DNA from 2 places in the Micromonospora sp. NPDC050276 genome. Region 1 is predicted to be linked to the other one. Evidence: riboswitches for the same ligand, from Rfam matches in the RefSeq annotation. Region 1 holds a riboswitch; the other holds the start of a gene.
The links. A riboswitch is a leader RNA that binds a small molecule or an ion and turns the genes downstream of it on or off. The one in region 1 is predicted to bind cobalamin.
Positions count from the first base shown of each region.

Region 2: linked by a shared signal. The riboswitch ahead of cobN (cobaltochelatase subunit CobN) and the one ahead of ACIBF8_RS27415 (CbtB domain-containing protein) in region 1 are both predicted to bind cobalamin.

Region 1 is NZ_JBITJA010000016.1:55,616-63,691, forward strand. It holds gene ACIBF8_RS27395 (FadR/GntR family transcriptional regulator) at 1-705, shown strand, start outside; gene ACIBF8_RS27400 (ATP-binding cassette domain-containing protein) at 770-1,588, opposite strand; gene ACIBF8_RS27405 (ABC transporter substrate-binding protein) at 1,588-2,640, opposite strand; gene ACIBF8_RS27410 (ABC transporter permease) at 2,679-3,686, opposite strand; cobalamin riboswitch at 4,262-4,413, shown strand; gene ACIBF8_RS27415 (CbtB domain-containing protein) at 4,448-4,651, shown strand; gene ACIBF8_RS27420 (CbtA family protein) at 4,642-5,412, shown strand; gene ACIBF8_RS27425 (histidine phosphatase family protein) at 5,409-6,005, shown strand; gene ACIBF8_RS27430 (GH92 family glycosyl hydrolase) at 6,115-8,076, opposite strand, start outside.
Region 2 is NZ_JBITJA010000004.1:152,914-160,989, reverse strand. It holds gene ACIBF8_RS09645 (hypothetical protein) at 39-749, opposite strand; gene ACIBF8_RS09640 (RNA polymerase sigma factor) at 742-1,197, opposite strand; gene ACIBF8_RS09635 (hypothetical protein) at 1,443-1,778, shown strand; gene ACIBF8_RS09630 (MBL fold metallo-hydrolase) at 1,828-2,283, opposite strand; cobalamin riboswitch at 2,625-2,754, shown strand; gene cobN (cobaltochelatase subunit CobN) at 3,035-6,703, shown strand; partial or broken gene ACIBF8_RS09620 (VWA domain-containing protein) at 6,715-8,076, shown strand, end outside.

The sequences.
Region 1 (8,076 bases):
TCTCGCACCGACGAAGTGGTCAACGGCATCAAGCGGATGATCCTCGAAGGGCGGTTCAAGCCCGGAGACCGACTGCCCATCGAGAAGGACCTCGCCGAGTCGCTCGGCGTCTCGCGGGGATCGCTGCGCGAGGGGATGTCGGCCCTGTCGATCCTCGGCATCGTCAACATCCGCCAGGGTGACGGCACCTACGTCACCAACCTCGACGCACCGCAACTGCTGGCCCCGATGGGTTTCGTGGTGGACTTCCAGGGCCAGGGCGACCCACGGCACATCCACACCGTCCGGCGGCTGCTGGAGTGCGAGGCGGCCCGGCTGGCGGCGACCAGGATCACCGACGAGGCCCTCGTCCAGGCGGGGGATCTGCTCGACGAGGCGGCCCGAATGGTTGGCCAGTCACCGCAGGACCACGAACGGATCCTCGAGATCGACATCGCCTTCCATCGCATCATCGCCGTACACGCCGGGAATCCGGTGCTCGTCGGCCTGATCGAGGCCTTCGCCGGGCGCACCGTCCGCGGGCGGCTCTGGCGCAGCCTGCACGAGGAGGGCGCGGACCGGCGTACCCACGACGAGCACGTGGCGATCCTGAAGGCTCTCCTGGCCCGTGACCCGGAGCGGGCCCGCACCCGGATGGCCAACCACCTGATCGGGGTCGAGGAGTCGTTGCAGGGCCTACCCGACGACGCTGACGCGCAGGGCTAGCCCGACGGCCCCGGGGCGCGCCGACCGATCGTGAGATCGCGCGCGCCCCGGTGCGCGGCCACCGTCACCGCTCGTCGCGCTCCAGGGCGGTGCTCCCGGTCATCGCCGCGACCAGGTCGTCGGTGGTGACCTCGTCCGCGCGAAGCCGGGCCGCCCGCCGACCGAGGCGTAGTACCTCGACGCGGTCGGCGATTTCGAGCACCTGCGGCATGTTGTGGCTCACCAGCACCACCGACATGCCCGCGTCGCGGGCGCGCCGGACGACGTCGAGCACCCGCCCGGTCTGGACCACGCCCAGCGCCGCGGTGGGCTCGTCAAGGATGACCACGTTGGTCGCCCAGATGATGGCGCGGGCCACCGCCACGCACTGCCGCTGCCCACCGGAGAGCATCGCGATCGGGGTGGTGACCCGGGGAATCCGTACGCCCAGCTCGTCGAGGGCGGCGGCGGCGCCCTGCCGCATGGCGCGCTTGTCGAGCAGCCCCAGCCGACCAAGCGGCCCGGAGCGCAGGATCTCCCGTCCGAGATACAGGTTGGCGGCCACGCTGAGGTCGTCGGCGACGGCGAGATCCTGGTAGACGGTCTCCACGCCCGCGCGTCGGGCGTCGACCGGGGTGGAGAACTGGACGGGACGACCACCCACCCGGATCTCCCCCTCGTCCGGCAGGTGCACGCCGGACAGCGTCTTGATCAGGGTGCTCTTTCCGGCGCCGTTGTCACCGATCAGCGCGACGACCTCGCCACGGTGCACCGTGAAGTCGGCACCACGCAGCGCCTCGACGTGCCCGAACCGCTTGACGATGCCCCGCGCTTCGAGGACCGGCGGCTCCTCGGCGGTCGTCTGCTGATCGCCGTCGGTGGTGGCCGTTGGGGTGGCGCCCATCACTGCACCGGCGGGTTGGCGCAGCTGGGTTCGAGCACCGCCTTGATCTCCGCGGAGTCGATGTTCTCCTTCGTGACGAACGTGACGCCGGTGTCCGCCGATGCCAGCGGCGCCTTGTCCCGGAGGTGCTTGACCATCTTGTCGACCCCGAAGTAGCCCATCTTGAACGGGTTCTGCACGACCAGGGCCGAGATCTGGCCGCTGCGGACCCCGGCGATCTCGTCCGGGGCCGCGTCCCAGCCGATGATGACCACCTTGCCGGACTTGCCCGCCGCCTGAATGGCCTGTGCGGCGCCGAGCACGCTCGGCTCGTTGGCCGCGAAGACACCGGCGAGGTTGGGGTTGGCGGTGAGGATGTTCTCGGTGACGCGTCGCGCCTCGTTGACGTCACTGCGACTCGGCTGCTGGCCGACCAGCTTCAGGTTGGGGTACTGCGTGAGACCGGCCTTGAAGCCCTCGACCCGCTCGGTGTTGGTCTGCGATCCGGGCTGGAACTCGACGAGCGCCACCTCGTGGTTGCCGGGGCCGAGTTCGGTGGCGAGCAGCTTCGCCGCCTCGGTGGCCGACGCACGGTTGTCGGTGGCGAAGAGGGGCACACTCGACGGCTGCGGGCTGGTGCCAGAGTCGATCATCGCGACCGGGATGTTGGCGCCGAGCGCCTGGTCGGTGGCCGGTGCCAGGGCGCTGGAGTCGGTCGCCGCGTAGACGATGCCGTCGACCTTCTTGGTGACGAAGTTCTGGATCAGGTTGACCTGGCCCTCGACATCGGTCTCGGTGGTCACCCCGTCCCATTGGACGGTGACGTTTCCGGCCCGCTGCGCGGCGCACTCCGCGCCCGCCTTGACGGTGTTCCAGTAGTCGGCCCCGACCGCCTTGGGTACGACGGCGAGCTTCAACGGACCGCTCGCGTCCTTGGTCGCGCCGTCGCCGCCGTCCCGGACCTCGACTCCGCCGCAGGCGCTGAGCAGCGCGGTCGCCGCGGCCGCGGCCAGGATCGCCTGTGCGCGCAGGAGTCGCCCTCGCGTCCGCCGGCTGGTGGTGGTGTGTGCCATGGTGTTGTCCTCCTCGTTCGGACTCTCGGAATGGCAGGTCAACCCCGTGATTCCAGCCGCCGGCGGCGGTACTGGTCGAAGTAGACGGCGGCCCAGATGATCACGCCGACGATCACCTGCTGGTAGTGGATGCTGATGTCGAGCAGGACGGCGCCGTTGCGTACCAGGGCGATGAGGAACGCGCCGATGATGGTTCCGACGATGCGGCCCTGCCCGCCGAAGAGGCTGGCTCCACCGATGACCGCGGCGGCGATGACGTCCAGCTCCAGCGAGATCCCGTAGTTCGGCTGGCCGGAGTTGACCCGGGAGGCGGCGATCATCCCGCCCAGCCCGACCAGCACGCCGGCCAGCACGTACACCCCGGTCAGGTGACGCCCCACCCGGATGCCGGAGCGGCGGGCCGCCTCCAGATTGGAGCCCATCGCGTAGGTGTACTGGCCGAATCGGGTCTGGGAGAGCAGGAAGGCGGCCCCGACGGCGACCAGGACGGTGATCACCACGGCGAACGGGATGCCGATGATCTCCCCGTTGCCGAGCAGTTGGAAGGATCGGGGCAGACCGTAGACGCCGACCGCTCCGGTGATGATGAAGACGAGTCCGCGGCCCACGGACATCGTGCCCAGCGTCGCGATGAACGGTGGAATCCGGGCCACGGTCACCAGCAGGCCGTTCAGCAGCCCGGCCAACGCGCCGACGCCGATCGCGACCACCGTCGCCGCCCAGAGCGAGAAGCCGAGGTCACGCACGACCATCGCTCCGACGACGCCGGCGAGTGCGGCGACCGACCCCACCGACAGGTCGATGCCCTTCGTGATGATGACCACGGTCTGCGCCGTGGCGATGATGGCGATCACCGCGGTCTGCGCCCCGATGTTGAACAGGTTGTCCGCGGTCAGGAAGTACGGACTGGCGAAGGTCAACGCGATGAACAGCACGACGAGCGCGGTCGCGGCAGTCAGCTCGGAGACGGCATGGGAGATCCGTTCCCGGAACCAGTCACTGAGTTCGCCGCGTTGCGTGCCGGCGGTTGCCTCGACGGTACTCATCGTCGGACCTGACCTCCCCAAGCGTGGCGCCGACACGCGACGGGGACCCGCCGACGAGCCAAGCACCTGCGAGCAACTGAGCCCACTCGATGGGAAGACGGTCTCGTACCCGCACCGCCCATCAGAGATAGGTCGGATGTTTCCCACGACCAGGCGTTACCTTGCCACGCATTCACGTGTGTTGCCAAGGTCTTGCGACCATGTTTTGTCATCGTTACCCGGCGCAAGTGGAGGCATAGGTCCGACCAAACCCGACACCAGTCACTGCCGATAGCATGTTATCGATAACCCGCTATGCCCTCGGGTCGAAAACCCGCCCGGAATCGCGCTGCGGCCAGCCGACCACCCGGCCTGCGGTCCGCCGTCCGACCGCCGCCCACCCGCGAGCGCCCAGGAGCTCACCGAGCCGGGCTGGCAGGTCGACGCTGTTAGCGGTAACAGACTGCCGGCCGGTCGCGGAACGCGCGCCGGAACCGGCCGCCGACCAGGTCATTTTATGGTCTGACGAATCTGCTGGCAGGTGCGGCACCGACCTACCGGTGGGCGGACGCCTCCGGGACGCGGGGCCCGGGTTGACCGCCCGAGGCGGCACCGATACCGTCGACCCACTATCTGCGGCGACGCGAGGGAAGCCGGTGTGAATCCGGCGCGGTCGCGCCACTGTAAGCGGTCCCCATTCCAATGGGGCCGCGAGCCAGGACGCTCGGTCGTCCGCAGCCTTGCGATGGGGACGCGTCATCCCTGGGGAGGTTCGTGTATTCATGTCTAGCTCCGCTTCCAGCCAGCCGGTGGTGCACCCCGCTGGCACCACGCGTCTGCTGTGGACGGTCCTGGCGACCGTCACCGTGCTCGCCCTGCTGGCGTACCTTGTCGCCTTCGATCAGGGGGCGGTGTCGCGCAGCGGGATGTACCTGCACGAGCTGATGCACGACGGCCGGCACCTCCTGGGTGTCCCGTGCCACTGAACACCACCACCGCTCCCCCGTTCGTCGCCGTCCTCGTCCGTGGGCTCCTCGCCGGCCTGATCGCCGGCCTGCTCGCCGGGGCGTTCGCGTACGTCGCCGGTGAGCCGCACGTCGAGGCGGCCATCGCCATCGAGGACGCGGCGACACACGCCGAGCCTTCCGCCGGTGCGCACGACCACGAGGACGCCCTGGTCAGCCGGACCGGCCAGCGTGGCGGCCTGTTCCTGGCCACCAGCCTGTTCGGTGCCGCGATGGGTGGCCTGCTGGCCACGGCGTACGTCCTGCTGTCCCGTCGGCGGCGCGGTGACGACGACGGGCGGGCCGGTCTGCTGCTGGCCGGCGCGGCGCTGCTCGGCGCGGTGATCGTGCCGTTCCTCAAGTACCCGGCGAACCCGCCGGCCGTCGGCGATCCGGCCACCATCAACCAGCGGACCGTCACCTACCTGCTGATGGCGGTGCTCGGCCTGGTGGCCGTGTGGGCCGGCTCGCTGGGCTACCGGTCGGTCGGCGCCCAGGCGCCGACGTGGCTGCGCGCCGCCGCGGCGGTGGGTGGGTTCCTGCTGGTCACGGTCGTGTCGTACGTGGTGATGCCGTCCTTCCAGGAGGTCCCCGCCGACTTCCCGGCGACCCTGCTGTGGGACTTCCGGCTGGCCTCACTCGGCACGCAGGTCGTGCTCTGGACCGGCATCGGTCTGCTGTTCGCGGCCCTGATGCACCAGGAACGGCGTCGCCGAGCCGCCACCGCACTGCCGAGCACGTGACCAGCACCAGCCTCCGGCTGGTCGCCCACGCTCACACCACCGCCCTGCGCCGGACTCACTTCGGCGGGACCGACGACAGCCTGGACGAGGGTGGCCTGCGTGCCGCCCTCGCCCAGGCCCACGCGAGCGGGGACCGGCGTGGGCCGCTCGGCGTGCACGACGTCTGCCTGTCCAGCCCGGCGGCAGCCGCCCGGGAGACCGCTGACGCCCTCGGTCTGGTGCCGACCATCGAGGCGGCGTTGGCCGACTGCGACTACGGCGACTGGGCCGGACGGCCACTCGAGGAGATCGCCGTCACGCAGCCGCAGGCGCTGCAGGACTGGCTCTCCGCACCGGACTGCGCCCCGCACGGCGGTGAATCCGTCCACGCGGTGCGGGATCGGGTCGGTCGCTGGCTGGACGAGCAGCGCGGGCTCGGCCAACGGATCATCGCGGTCACCCACCCAGTGGTGATCCGGGTAGCGGTGGTCCATGCCCTCGATCTGCCGATGGCGGCGTACCGGCAGGTGGACGTGGAGCCGTTGGCGGTCGTCCGGCTCACCGGCCAGGGCACGCGCTGGCAACTCCGGCTGAGCGCGCCGCGAGTGGGTTGAGTTAGCCCACGGCCTGCGCCCGCCCGTCGGCGCCACGCGGGCATCGGTCCCGCTCGGGTGGGGCGGGCCGTGCGTACGGCCCGCCCCACGCGGCGGTACTACCCCCGGCTCAGTTCGAGCCGGTGACGGTGAACGGTCGGGACACCGTCGTCACCGATGTCGCACCCTTGAGCGTGACGCTGGTCGCGCCCGCCTTCGCCGCACCCGCAACGCTGACCGTCGCGCCGGAGATGACGCCGTCACCGTTCGCGTGCACGGAGCTGACCGCGAGTCCGTTCCCGAAGGTGATCGTGACCGCCTCGTTCGGTGCGAACCCGGAACCGTCGATCATGATCGACGTCCCGCGCGGCCCCGAAGTGGTCAGCAACGCCACCCGCGGCTGGTAGGCCCGCGCCTGCGCCTGCTCGGTCACCTGGACGGTGGCCGTGGCCGGCGTCCGCGAGGACGCACCCGTCGCGGTCACGGCGTACCGGCCGGGCTCCGCGTCACCGGACGTCGGCACCGAGGCGCGAACCGTTCCCGTCGCGGAGGCCGCGACCTTCATGGTTCGGCCCGGGTCGGTTCCGACGCTGACCGTCACCTGCTCGCCGGCGGCGAAGCCGCTGCCGTCGACGGTGATCGCGCCACCGGTGCTGACGGTGCCGGACGCGGACAGGGCGATCGTCGGCTGGGAGCCGCCCCGCGCCACGGTCACGGTGAAGGACTCGGTGCTGCTCGACAGCGTGTCCCACGCGGTCACGCGCACCGTGTAGGTGCCCTCTCGCGAGTAGGTGTGCTGGCCGCTCATCGTGCCGGACGCACCGATCGTCACGTCGTTCGGAACCGTGCCGTCACCCCACTGGACGCGGGCTCGGTAGCCCGTCGTACCGGGAACGCCGCCGGTCACCGAGCCGAGGTTCGCCGTGAGGGCCTGGCCGGCGTGGGCCGTCTGGTCCTTCGGGGCGACGGTCGACAGAGCGGGTGCCGGCGTGCCGTCGTTGGCGACGGCGAACACGTGGATCCGACCCGCCGAACGAGGGTCACCGGTCTGCGTCGGCAGGGTCACCGACACCAGCGTCTTGCCCGCCGGGATCTGGTACGGCGCGGTGGCGAACAGGAACGGCTGGGCGCCGTCGCGGCTCGTGCCGTGCAACCGGTACGCCGTCCTGGCCACGATGATGTTGCCGTAGGACGGGGTGCCGTTGGCGTTGCCACCCAGCGTCCAGTCGCTCAGCTGGATCGGAATGCTGGCCGTGCTGCCGTCGCTGAACGTCGCCGTGCCGGTGGTGCTCTGGTTGCCCTGCGTTCCGGCGCCGATGAACGAGATACTCCGGGCGTCCTGCGGAAGGTCGAGGACGACCGTCGACCCGTTGCCGGTGGCGTTGTCCGGCTGCCCGGCCGGGATCACCGGCAGCGTGAACCGCAGCCCCGTTCCGGGAACCTGCTGCGGCTGGCCCTGGGTCACCCCACCCGCCGCGAGAGCGGCCCGCGAGTACGCCCACGACTTGGCGTCGCAGTCGGCCGCGAGGCTTCCCTCGTCACCGACGCAGACGTTGTCGAACGCGGCGGTGAGGCCGGCGGTCGGGACGTACGCCACCGCGACGCCGACCGTCGCGGAGCTCTGGCTCTCGCCGTCGCTCACCGTGACGTTCGCCTGGTGGTAGCCCGGCGTGGCGTAGGTGTGCGACCCACCGATGTGGTAGACGGCCCGTGAGCTCAGCGTCACGATGCCCGCGGTGACCGGCGTGCCGTCGCCCCAGTCGATGGTGGCCTGGTAGCCGGCGGCGTCGCCGCCGGTGACCGTCGCCAGCGGCACCGAGACGGGTACGCCGGTGCTCGCGTGCACGCCGTCCTCGGCGGTGACCGTGATGTCGCCGCCCCCGAGGTCGAGGTCGCCCCCGGCGAGCAGCTCGACCTCGGCGAGGTTGGTCTGCGCGGCGCCGACGGTCCTCGTGACGACGAGACGGAACTGCGCGAACCGTCCCGGCTTGTCGATCGAGTACGGGCGGGTCTGGTTGCGCCACGGGAACACCTGACCGGCGCGGGAATCCACGGTGGTCCAGGTGATGCCGTCGTTGGAGCCCTGCAGGCG
Region 2 (8,076 bases), on a different contig from region 1:
TCGTATCTTCAGGACACCGGCCGTTCCCGTCAGGTTCCCTAGCGCAGCGAGCGGGCGATCTCGATCGCCTCGGTCTGGGTGAGGGCGCCCTCGAGCCGGTAGCTCACGTCGGCGTCCTGCCAGATCAGGGTCGAGGCGGCCAGCCGGGCGCTCTCGTTGCGGACTTCCCCCGCACGGTCCACGTAGGACACGACGTGCGGGCCGTCGACCCACACGGCGAAGTCGCCGTTGACCTCGACCCAGTCCGCTCCCGGCGGGGTGACCTCCTTGTGGAAGGACAGGTTGAGGCGGCCATCGAACGCGTCGATGCGCAGCGCGCCGCCGTCGTAGAGCAGCGTCACCACCCGGCACGTGCCGGTGGGGTCGGGGTCGGCGACCAGCACCCGTTCGGGCGGACCCAGCTTCGCCGGTAGGCGGATCGGGAACCGTACCGCCCGTTGTGCCTCGGTCAGGCCGGCGGGCCGTTGCCCAGGCAAGGGCGACGCGACGCCGCTGGGCCGCGTCGGCGCGGGCGAGGTGGCGATGCTGACCCCGGCGAAGCGCAGCAGGCCGCCAACGGCGTCGGCAATGGCGGCACGGGTCGGCGGCAACACCGCCACGAGCAGGGCAACCAGCGCCGCCGCGACGAGCGGGCGCCACCGGCGCGCGGGCCTGTCGAGCCGTACGCGGACACGGGCCGTCACGTCCGGTGGCTCGGGCGTCTCCAGCCAAGCCGACAGGTCACGCAGTTCCCGTTCGAGGTCACCCATGCCGGACCTCCTCCCGGTCGAGCAGGCCGCGAAGTTTCGCCAGCGCCCGGGACGTACGCGACTTCACCGTGCCCCGGGGCCAGCCCAGAGCCGCCACCGTCTCCTCCTCGGTGAGATCGAGGAAGAACCGGCAGACGATCACCTCACGGTCCCGTACCGGCAGTTGCCGCAGTGCCTGCACCAGCGACGCCCGGCGCTCCCCGGCGAGGACCGCGCCGACCGCGTCGTCCTCGGCGACCTCGGACGCCGGATCCGCGGCCGCCGCCCGCAGCACGAGCCCGTCCCGCCGGCCCCGGGAACGGTGCAGGTTGCGGGTCTCGTTGGCGACGATCGCGAGCAGCCATGACCGGAAGGACGCGTCACCCCGGTAACGGGACAGCTTCCGGTACGCCTTCACGAACGCCTCCTGGATGACGTCCTCGGCGTCCGAGCCCGCGCCGAGCAGCACCGCCGTCCGGTACGCGGACGCGGTGTGCCGGGCGACCAGGAGGTTGTACGCCTCCAGGTCACCGGAGCGAGCGCGGGTGACGAGCGTCTCGTCGTCCAGGGGAGACCTCCGTCCGGATCACACTCATGACACCGCCCACCCGCCGCGGGTTCCACCCGGCGCGGGTCAGCTTGCTCCCATCCGGCGTGCAGCGTATTGCCAGGAATCGGTGCTGCACTGGAGGGCGTCGAGGAGAGGAGCGGGGCATGAGCTGGTTCAATCGTCGGTCACGGGGTGCCGAGGCGACCCCGACGAAGCTGGACCGGGAGGCGACCCGCGACGACCTCGCGGCGCTGGAGGCGTTCGTGGCCACTCGGCGGGGGGTGGAGTTCTACCTGGAGCCGGAGACGACCGCGACGGACACCACCGTGGTGGCGATCGCCCACGACGGCGAGTGGATCCGTCGCCGTACCGGAACGCCTCGCGCGGCGGGGGCCATCGCCCGCAAGCACGCCGTGCCGCTGTACGAGGCGGCGCGCACCGGCTACCCGGAGCGGATGCGGGCGTGGAACCGGTCCCACCCGGAGCGCCACGCCCGCTGAGGCTCGTCTGCTCAGGCGGCGGCGACGGCTGAGCGGGCCTGCTCGAGCGTCATCGGCTCGGCGTGGCTGGAGACGTACCAGTCGTAGGCGTCGTCGAGCAGTCGCCGGACCAGGTCGAGGTCGAGGCCGTCCTCGGGTCGCCGCAGGTGTGCCGGCGGCGGGTAGAAGCAGTCGCCCAGCAGCATGACGGTCGGGCGGCCTCGGCGCGCAGCAGCGACACGGCCGTCTCGTGCCCGACGATCTCCACCCCGGGCCAGGCGCAGGCGCCCCACACGTGGTCCCAGTGATGGTGGGTGTAGACCAGCCAGCGCGGCTCCGGTAGCCCGGCGGCGGCCAGCGCGGCCTGGATGTCACCGGCGTGCGCGGGGCTCTGCCCGGCGTCGATGATCACACTGCCGCGTTCGTCGGCGACGACTGCGACGCCGGCCTGGACCGCCTCCGGGTCCGGATCGCCCGGACAGAGCCAGACCCGGCCGGCCAGGTGGTGGAACTGCGGGGCGACCAAGGTGATCGACCTCCGAGATTGATCACGGACACTGGTGTGGCGATCGCTGATCCTATGTGAGGGTGTCGACCGGCATCGCGCTGCCGGATGATCGGCGCAGGTCAGAGTTCGTTCGGCCGTCCTTTGCTCTGCTTACCTGTGTGCACCAGGCACGGAGCGTCACTGGCGCCTACAGGTAAGCAGAGCAAAGGAGGGCTCGCATTGATTCGGGGCATTGCGACGTGCCGGTCGGAGGTCGCAACGATCGGCAAAACTCGATGAACGGCACCCGCCCGGCGGGGTTGGGCCTGCGTTGACCGGCGGCGCGGCGGTGTGGCAGCATTCGCGGCCTGACGGCAGTGAAGGAAGTCGGTGCGAATCCGACGCGGTCCCGCCACTGTCACCGGGGAGCGATCCCCCCTCGTGAGTCACGGCCGTGTGTCTGCGGTTGGAAGGCCGGGGGAGAGCGTCGATCCGGAAGCCAGGATACTTCGGCCGTCGGGACGTACCCCAGGGCGTGGACACCCGAGGAGGACCCGATGACGCACGGCGTCTCATTAATCGACGATCATCGTCGTATTGCGCTCCAGGCAGTGCGCTCCAAGGACACCGGCCACCGGCACCGCTGAGCTGACCGCCCGGCGCTGACCGGCCCCGACGCGTGCGTCGGTGTGCCGTCCACCCGGGCCGTCGTACCGGCTGAGGCCGTACCCACCCGCATCGTCCCGGTCGCCTCCATTGGGGCCTAGGGCGTCACTTTCCGGAGCCTGCCGTGCGCATCCTGCTGCTGTCCACCGCCGACACCGACCTGCTGGCCGCCCGCGCCAGCGGCGCCGACTACCGGTTGGCCAACCCCGCACGAGTCACCGCCGACGAGGTGCCTGCCCTCCTCGACGGGGTCGCCCTCGTCGTCGTACGCCTGCTCGGCGGTCGGCAGGCGTGGCCCGACGGCCTCGCCGCGGTGCTCGCCACCGGTGTGCCGACAGTCGTGCTCGGCGGCGAGGCGCTCCCCGACGCGGAGCTGATGGCCATCTCCACCGTGCCGTCCGGGGTCGTCACCCAGGCACTGGCGTATCTGGTCGAGGGCGGCCCGGACAACCTGGAGCAGCTGGCCCGGTTTCTTTCCGACACGGTGCTGCTCACCGGCGAGGGGTTCGCCCCGCCCGCGCCCACCCCGGCATACGGCGTGCACCGCGAGTACCCCACCAATCCGGAGCAGCCCACCGTGGGGATCGTCTTCTACCGGGCGCACGCCCTCGCTGGCAACACCGGGTTCGTCGACGTGTTGGCCGAGGCGGTGCGGACGGCCGGCGGCAACCCGCTGCCGATCTTCTGCGGCTCGCTGCGCGGGCTCGCCGCGGGCGCCGGTCCGTTCGAACTCTTCGCCCGCTGCGACGCGTTGCTGGTCACGGTGCTCGCGGCCGGCGGTGCGGTCGCCGCGGACGCCTCCGGTGGCGGCGACGAGGACGCCTGGGACGTCGGCGCCCTGGCCGCCCTGGAGGTGCCGATCATCCAGGCGCTCTGCCTCACCAGCACCCGAGCGCAGTGGGCCGGCAGCGACGCCGGGCTGTCCCCGTTGGACGCCGCCATGCAGGTGGCCATCCCCGAGTTCGACGGCCGGATCATCACCGTGCCGTTCTCGTTCAAGCAGATCGACTCCGACGGCCTCTCGGTCTACGCCGCCGACCCCGAGCGGGCCGCCCGGGTCGCCGGTATCGCGGTAGGCCACGCCCGGCTGCGGTACCTGCCCAACCCCGACAAGCGGATCGCCGTGGTCCTCAGCTCGTACCCCACCAAGCACTCCCGCGTCGGCAACGCCGTCGGGTTGGACACCCCGGTGTCGGCGGTCCGGTTGTTCGCCGCGCTGGCCGAGGACGGCTACGACCTGGGCGACGCGCCGCCGCCCACCGACGGGGACGCGTTGATCCACGCGCTGATCGCCGCCGGTGGTCACGACGTGGAGTGGCTCACCCCGGAGCAGTTGGCCGCCGCCGAGGCCCGGATACCGGGGCAGACCTACCGGCGCTGGTTCGACCAGGTCCCGACCGAACTGCGCCAGCGGATGCGGGAGCACTGGGGTGAGCCGCCCGGCGAGCTGTACACCGAGGGCGGCGACATCGTGCTCGCCGGGCTGCGCTTCGGCAACGTGGTGCTGCTGATCCAGCCGCCGCGCGGCTTCGGCGAGAACCCGATCGCCATCTACCACGACCCGGACCTGCCACCCAGCCACCACTACCTGGCCGCGTACCGCTGGTTGGCCGCGCCCGTCGCCGACGGCGGCTTCGGCGCGGACGCCGTGGTGCACCTGGGCAAGCACGGCACCCTGGAGTGGCTGCCCGGCAAGGGCCTCGGCCTGGCCGCCGACTGCGCGCCCGACGCGGTCCTCGGTGACCTGCCGCTGGTCTACCCGTTCATCGTCAACGACCCCGGCGAGGGCACCCAGGCCAAGCGGCGGGCGCACGCCGTGGTCATCGACCACCTCGTGCCGCCGATGGCCCGCGCCGAGACCTACGGCGACCTGGCCAAACTGGAGCAACTGCTGGACGAGTACGCCACCGTGCAGGCCCTCGACCCGGCCAAGGTGCCGACCGTACGGGCCCAGATCTGGGACCTGGTACGCGCCGCCGAACTGCACCACGACCTGCACGCCGAGGCGATGCCCGACGCGGACGACTTCGACGACTTCGTGCTGCACCTCGACGGGTACCTCTGCGAGGTCAAGGACGTACAGATCCGCGACGGGCTGCACATCCTCGCCGACGCGCCCACCGGCGAGCCACGGGTCAACCTGGTCCTCGCGGTGCTGCGCGCCCCGCAGATCTGGGGTGGCGCCCGTGCCCTGCCCGGCCTGCGGCAGGCCCTCGCCGTCGCGTACTCCCTCGACGAGCAGGAGCTGCTCGCGGCACCGGGACAACGACTGGCGCTGCCCCCAGCGCTCACCGACGTGGTGGACGGGCCGGCCGGCACCGCCGCCGACGCGATCGACCTCATCGAGGCCCTCGCCCGGCGGCTGGTCGTCGGCATGGAGACCCTGGACTGGGCTGTGGACACGGTCGACGACGTGGTCGCCGAGGTGACCGGTCAGCCGCTCCCGGACGTCGCGGCGGTCCTGCGCTTCGCCGCCACCGAGCTGGTGCCCCGACTGGACCGGACCACCGACGAGCTGACCCACACCCTCCGGGCGCTCGACGGGAGGTTCGTGCCGCCCGGCCCCTCCGGGTCACCCACCCGGGGCCTGGTCAACGTGCTGCCCACCGGCCGCAACTTCTACTCCGTCGACCCGAAGGCCATCCCCAGCCGCAACGCCTGGGACGTCGGGGTGGCCCTCGCCGACTCGCTGCTGGCCCGGCACCTCGCCGACACCGGCGCGTACCCCCGCTCGGTGGGGTTGACCGTGTGGGGCACCAGCGCCATGCGCACCCAGGGCGACGACATCGCCGAGGTGCTCGCGCTGCTGGGCTGCCGGCCGGTCTGGGACGACCGCTCCCGGCGCGTCACCGGCATCGAGGTGGTGCCGACCGCCGAGCTGGGCCGCCCCCGCGTCGACGTCACCGTGCGCATCTCCGGCTTCTTCCGCGACGCGTTCCCGCACGTCGTGGCCCTGCTCGACGACGCCGTCCGGCAGGTCGCCGCCCTGGACGAGCCGGCCGAGGAGAACTACCTGCGGGCGCACGTCGCCGCCGACCTCGCCGAGCACGGTGACGAGCGGCGGGCCACCGCCCGGATCTTCGGCTCCAAGCCCGGGGCGTACGGCGCGGGACTGCTGCCCCTGATCGACGCCCGGACCTGGCGCAGCGACGCCGACCTGGCCGAGGTGTACGCGGTGTGGGGCGGCTACGCGTACGGCCGAGGGCTGGACGGGCGGGAGGCACGCGCCGACATGGAACGCTCGTTCGCCCGGATCGCGGTGGCGGTGAAGAACCAGGACACCCGCGAACACGACATCGTCGACTCCGACGACTACTTCCAGTATCACGGCGGGATGGTGGCGATGGTCCGCCACCTCACCGGCACGTCACCGCAGGCGTACGTGGGTGACTCGGCGATGCCGCACGACGTGCGGACCCGCACGCTGGGCGAGGAGACCCGGCGGGTGTTCCGGGCCCGGGTGGTCAACCCGAAGTGGATCGCCGCGATGCGTCGGCACGGCTACAAGGGCGCGTTCGAGTTGGCCGCCACCGTGGACTACCTGTTCGGTTACGACGCCACCGCCGGCGTGGTCGACGACTGGATGTACGAGCACCTGGCCGCCGCGTACCTCTTCGACGAGACCACCCGGGAGTTCCTGGAGCGGTCCAACCCGTGGGCGTTGCGCGGCATCACCGAGCGGCTGCTGGAGGCCGCCGACCGAGGGCTGTGGGCCAAACCCGAGCCGGCCACCCTGGACCGGCTGCGCGACACGTACCTGGCCAGCGAGGGTGACCTGGAGGACCGGGCATGACCGAGACCGTCGCCACGTATCCGTTCAGTGCCGTGCTCGGCATGGCCGACATGCGGTTGGCGCTGCTGCTCAACGCGGTCTCCCCGGCGATCGGCGGGGTGCTGGTCCGGGGCGAGAAGGGCACCGCCAAGTCCACCGCCGTCCGGGCCCTCGCCGCGCTGCTGCCCCCGGTGCGCCGGGTGGCCGGCTGCCGCTTCGGCTGTGACCCGGCCGAGCCCGACCCGGCCTGCCCGGACGGCCCGCACCCGGCCGACGTCGCCGCCGAGACCCGCCCGGCCCGCCTCGTCGAGCTGCCAGTCGGCGCCGCCGAGGACCGGGTGGTCGGCGCACTGGACCTGGAGAAGGCGATCGGCGAGGGGGTCCGCGCCTTCGAGCCGGGCCTGCTCGCCGCCGCGCACCGGGGGGTGCTCTACGTCGACGAGGTCAACCTGCTGCACGACCACCTCGTCGACCTGCTGCTGGACGCGGCGGCGATGGGCCGCAGCCACGTCGAGCGGGAGGGTGTCTCGGTCAGCCACGCGGCCCGGTTCCTGCTGGTCGGCACGATGAACCCGGAGGAGGGTGAGCTGCGCCCGCAGCTACTCGACCGGTTCGGGCTCACCGTGGAGGTGGGCGCCAGCCGGGACCCGGAGGTCCGGGTCGAGGTGGTCCGCCGCCGGCTCGCCGCCGACGCCGACCCGATCGGCTTCGCCGCCCGCTGGGCCGACGCCGACGCGCAGATCGCCGCGCAGGTGGCCGCCGCCCGCCGCCGGCTTCCCGGAGTACGACTACCGGACGCCGCGTTGCGGCAGATCGCCGAGGTGTGTGCGGCGTTCGACGTGGACGGGATGCGCGCCGACATCGTGACCGCCCGTACCGCCCTCGCCCACGCCGCCTGGCACGGCCGGGACCGGGTCACCATCGACGACGTCCGGGTGGCCGCCCGGCTGGCCCTGCCGCACCGCCGCCGGCGCGACCCGTTCGACACCCCGGGGTTGGACGAGAAGCACCTCGACGAGGCGTTGCAACGCGCCCAGGACGCCCACCCCGACGACCCGGACGACGACGGTCCACCCGACGGTGGTCCCGGCGGGCCAGGCCCCGACGGCGGCGGCCCGAGCGGTGGCTCCGGTGGGCACGGCCTCGACGGGGACGGGCCGGACGCGCGGGACCTCGACGACAGCGACGGCGGCGGCCCGGGCGACGGGGACGGTCGTGGTCGTGGCCGGGACCGGCGCGGCTCCGACGGCGCTCGGGACGCGCGTGCCACCGCTGCCGCGGACGGGGGCTCCGGCGGGGAGCCAACCGCCAACGCCGGCGCGGACGAGCCCGGCGGCTGGCCGGAGGACGACAGCCGGGGCGGGCGCCGCCAGCGGGCCGAGGGTGGCGGACCG